One region of the Burkholderia anthinoferrum genome, then DNA from elsewhere that is predicted to be linked to it. Evidence: riboswitches for the same ligand, from Rfam matches in the RefSeq annotation. Region 1 holds a riboswitch; the other holds the start of a gene.
What was found. A riboswitch is a leader RNA that binds a small molecule or an ion and turns the genes downstream of it on or off. The one in region 1 is predicted to bind manganese.

Region 1 (2,450 bases):
CACTATCCGCAGACGGACATGATCGCGTCGCCGGCGCCGGGCCTGTTGCCGTGGCTCGACAAGTACACGTTTCCGACCGAGCGCCGGTTCGGCGACCCCGAGCATGCGCGCGAAGTCGCCGACTTCTTCGTCGACGAACTGCTCGCGTGCGGCACCACGAGCGCGCTCGTCTACTGCACGGTGCACAAGCAGTCGGCCGATGCACTGTTCGCGGCGAGCGACGCGCGCGACCTGCGGATGATCGCGGGGAAGGTGCTGATGGATCGCAACTGCCCCGAATTCCTGCGCGACACCGCGCAGTCGGGCTACGACGACAGCGCCGAGCTGATCGGCCGCTGGCACGGCAAGGGCCGCCAGATGTACGCGCTCACGCCGCGCTTCGCGCCGACGTCGACCGAGGCGCAGCTCGAGGCGTGCGGCGAACTCGCGCGCCGCCATCCGGACGTGTTCGTGCAAAGCCACGTCGCGGAAAACGTCGACGAGGTGAAATGGGCGGCCGAGCTGTTCCCCGGCCACCGCAGCTATCTCGACATCTACGACCGCTACGGGCTGCTGCGTCCGCGCGCGGTGTACGGCCATTGCATCCACCTCGACGACGAGGATCGCCGCCGGATGGCCGAGACGCGCACCGTCGTCGCGCACTGCCCGACGTCGAACTTCTTCCTCGGCAGCGGCCTGTTCGATTTCGACAAGGCCGGCGAATACGACGTGCCCGTCACGCTCGCGACTGACGTCGGCGGCGGTACGTCGTTCTCGATGCTGCAGACGATGAACGAGGCGCACAAGGTCGCGCGGCTGTCGGGCCACCACCTGAGCGCCACGCGGATGTTCTGGCTCGCGACGGCCGGCGCCGCGCAGGCGCTCGACCTCGCCGACACGGTCGGCACGCTCGCGCCGCGCACCGAGGCCGACTTCGTCGTGCTCGATCCGCAGGCGACGCCGCTGCTCGCGCGCCGCACGAAGCGCGCGGATTCGCTCGAGGAACTGCTGTTCGCGTTCGCGCTGCTCGGCGACGACCGCGCGGTGTACCGTACCTATGCGGCCGGCAAACTCGTGCACGAGCGCGGCGCCGCGCGCGGCCCGGCCGCCGCGTAGCGACCCGCGCCGCGCTCCGGCAGGCACGGCCGCTTCGCCGCTTCGCCGTGTCGTCATGCCGGCAGTCGAATGCGGTGCGGCGCGGCGCACCGCGGCCCGGCCGCTTTCCGACGCGCGATGCGCCGTGCTAGAATTCGCCGCTCATTGGGGAGTAGCCGCTCCGCTCGATGTCCCGCGCCCCCGGCGCGCATCGTGACGGAGGCGTCCGTCAACAGACTTGGCCGTTCGGCCATGGCGGGCGCAGCCACGTTGGCCTGGCGAGACCGATGGTTCACTGCGCGCCGCATCAGGGCCCGGCGCGCGGTGGATCGTCGCTCGCTTGCACAACATCGGCCCGTGGAACCCCATACGTGTCTCAAGCCTTCCTGATCTCCACCGGCGCCGTCGCCCTCGCTGAAATCGGCGACAAGACCCAACTGCTTTCCCTCGTTCTGGCCGCGCGCTATCGCAAGCCGGTGCCGATCATTCTCGGCGTACTCGTCGCGACGCTCGTCAACCACGGTTTCGCCGGTGCGTTCGGCGAATGGCTGGGCGTGCTCGTCACGCCGTCGATCATGCGCTGGGCGCTCGCGTTCTCGTTCATCGCGATGGGCTTGTGGATCCTGGTGCCGGACAAGCTCGACGAGGACGAAGCCCATGCGACCCGCTCGCGGCTCGGCGTGTTCGGCGCGACGCTGGTGGCGTTCTTTCTCGCGGAAATGGGCGACAAGACGCAGATCGCGACCGTCGCGCTGGCCGCGCGCTTCCAGGATTACATCGGCGTCGTGGCCGGCACGACGTTCGGGATGATGCTCGCCAATGTGCCGGCGATCCTGCTCGGCGACCGCTTCGCGCACAGCCTGCCGACGAAGCTCGTGCACGGGATCGCGGCCGTGCTGTTCGTCGTGCTCGGCGCGCTGGCGCTGTTCGGCATCGGAATCTGAAAGGAATCGGGCCGGCGCGGCCGGGCAGCCGCGCCGACGCGGATGCCGCGCTACTTTGCGACGGCCGCGCCCGAGGCCGGCGCCGCCGGCACCGCGCGCTCGTTGGCGGCCGGCGCCGCCGGCCCGCCACGCTTGTCGACCGGCAGCCGGACCGTACGGACCGCACCGTTCGACAACGGGAAATCGGCGAGCGCGCTGCGCGCGAGGAACGGCATCGCGTACAGCAGCGTGCCGTTGTCGCCGGTCGTGCGCGCGGTCACGTTGTAGACCTCCTTGCCCGTCGCGCGCTCGGTGATACGGATGCCGAGCACGTAGTCGAAGACCTGGTACGTTTGCGCGACGTAGCCGGCCGGCATCGGCCCCCAGGGCCCCCACGGGCCCCAGGGGCTCCACGGACCGCCTCGCCAGTACGGCCCCGGCCCCATGAACCAC
Region 2 (2,450 bases), on a different contig from region 1:
CGAGCAGCAGGCCGACGATCGCCAGCACCGACACGGCCGCGTCGGCGATCACGTGAACGTAGGCCGACCGGATGTTGTGGTCGCGATGCGCGGCCGAGTGCGAACCGCGATCATGGTGCGCGTGGTCGTCGTGGTCATGGTCATCGTGGTGGTCATGCGCGTGCGCGTGGTGATGGCCGTGACCATGCCCGTGATGGTGGTCGCCGCTCAGCAGCCACACGCTGGCGAGGTTCACGGCGAGCCCCAGCACGGCGATCGGAATCGCTTCGTCGAAATGGATCGGCACCGGCGCCAGCAGGCGCGCGATCGCCTCGTAGCCGATCAGCAACGCAATCATCGCCAGCACGATCGCGCTCGTGAAGCCGGCCAGGTCGCCGAGCTTGCCGGTGCCGAACACGAAGCGCGGATCGTCGGCGTACCGGCGCGCATAGGTGTAGGCCAGCGCGGCGATCAGCATCGCGCCCGCGTGCGTCGACATGTGCAGCCCGTCGGCGACCAGCGCGAGCGAGCCGAACAACGTGCCGCCGACGATCTCGGCGATCATCATCGCCGTGCACAGGCCGATGACCATCCACGTCTTTCGCTCATTGCGCGTGTGCGCGGCGCCCAGAAACGCGTGGCTGTGCGCACCGCCGGCCGGCGAGCCATTGAATTCGTTCATGTTCCGGCCCGGTTACTTGAAATAGCTGTGCACGACGTCGATCAGTTGCTCGGTCGCGCTGCCCTCGTGCGCGTCGGCCGTGTCCGCATCGACGAGATGCGACCGGATGTGGTCTTCCAGCACGACGGCCAGCAAGCCGTTCATCGCGCCGCGGCAACTCGTGATCAATTGCAGCACGTCGTTGCAGCCGCGCTCTTCTTCCAGCGCCCGCTCGATCGCCTCGACCTGCCCCTTGATACGGCGCACGCGGTTCAGCAGCTTCTGTTTTTCGCGAACGGTATGACTCATCGGCGGCTCCGGTATAGGGTAGGGGAGTATATATCCGGAAGGCTGACCCTATAGGGTGGAGGGGTATATTTTTCGAGACGAAGGCTTGTCGAAGGAAAACCGCTCGGCTAGACTGATTTCCGTCTTTGGGGAGTAGCCTGCTTTCCGTCCGCCGGAAAGCGAACGCGTCAACACACTCGGCCTGCGGCCGTGGCGCGTTCAGCCTGATCGGCCTGGCGAGACCATCGGCACGTCGCGTCGTTCCTGGTCGGACGGCGGCGGATGTGTCATGGTTCGTCAGCGTCCGACCACGGAGTCCCCATGTCCCTCCCTGCTCACCTCCCCCACGCCACCGCTGCCTGCGGAGGTGCCGCATGACGTTCATGTTCGTCGAACTGGCGTTCATGCTGATCGTCATCCTCGTCGCGGCCGAACTCTTCACCAATGCGCTCGAACATCTCGGCGAACGCCTGAAGATTTCCGAAGGCGTGACCGGCTCGCTGTTCGCGGCCGTCGGCACCGCGCTGCCCGAAACGATGGTGCCGCTGCTCGCGCTGGCCGGCGGCACATCGAACCAGGCCGTGAACGAGGAGATCGGCGTCGGCGCGATCCTGGGCGCGCCGCTGATGCTCGCGACGCTCACCACGTTCCTGATGACGCTCGCCGTGATCCGCTCGCGCGGGCTGCGCGGCACGCTCGCGCCCGAACGCACGGGCTTCGCGCGCGACATGAACACCTTCCTCGCCGCGTTCTCGCTGGCGGCCGCCGCGATGTTCGTCCCGCATCACAACTGGGCCGTGCGCGCGCTGCTCGCCGCGATGCTGGTCGGCCTCTACGTGATGTACGTCGTGCTGACGTTGCGCGCGTCGACCGGGCTCGTCGATGCCGGGCATGGCACCGAGGCGCCGCACGCGATGTTCCTGTCGCGCGTCGGTCTGCCGGCCAACCTGGCGACGATCGTGCTGCAACTGCTGATCGGCGTCGCGCTGCTGGTCGGCGGCGCGAAGGGCTTCATCCACGGCGTGGAAGGCGTGTCGCATGCGCTCGGCATCTCGGCGCTGCTGCTGTCGCTGATCATCGTGCCGATCGCGACGGAACTGCCGGAGAAAGTCAACAGCGTGCTGTGGATCCGCCGCGGGAAGGACACGCTCGCGTTCGGCAACATCACCGGCGCGATGGTGTTCCAGGGCACGCTGCTGCCCGCGATCGGCATCATGCTGACGCCGTGGGAGCCGCGCCCCGAAGTGCTGACCGGCGTGATCATCACGCTCGCCGCGGCCGCGTGGCTGCGCATCAACGCGCGCACGCGCGGGCTTGCGATCTGGGCGCTGCTGGCGAACGGTGCCGGTTATGCGGGATATCTGGTGCTGACGCTCACGCGCTGAATGCGCCGGGCGGGCGCGCCGGCCGACGGACACGTCGGCGCGGCGCGTTTCATGGCGCCGGTCGCGGGCGGCGGCGCCATCCGCATCCGGACGCTCAGGAAGCCTTGACGAGCTTGACGATCGTCAACGTGCCGTCG

Region 2: another riboswitch for manganese. It lies ahead of C5F75_RS29215 (sodium:calcium antiporter); the one in region 1 lies ahead of C5F75_RS14080 (TMEM165/GDT1 family protein).

Annotation. Positions count from the first base shown of each region.
Region 1 is NZ_LFZP01000041.1:173,126-175,575, forward strand. Features, by position in the region: gene guaD (guanine deaminase) at 1-1,095, shown strand, start outside; yybP-ykoY riboswitch at 1,230-1,351, shown strand; gene C5F75_RS14080 (TMEM165/GDT1 family protein) at 1,446-2,018, shown strand; gene C5F75_RS14085 (DUF4136 domain-containing protein) at 2,069-2,450, opposite strand, start outside.
Region 2 is NZ_LFZP01000060.1:59,562-62,011, forward strand. Features, by position in the region: gene dmeF (CDF family Co(II)/Ni(II) efflux transporter DmeF) at 1-661, opposite strand, end outside; gene C5F75_RS29210 (metal/formaldehyde-sensitive transcriptional repressor) at 674-949, opposite strand; yybP-ykoY riboswitch at 1,065-1,238, shown strand; gene C5F75_RS29215 (sodium:calcium antiporter) at 1,303-2,313, shown strand; gene C5F75_RS29220 (copper-binding protein) at 2,408-2,450, opposite strand, start outside.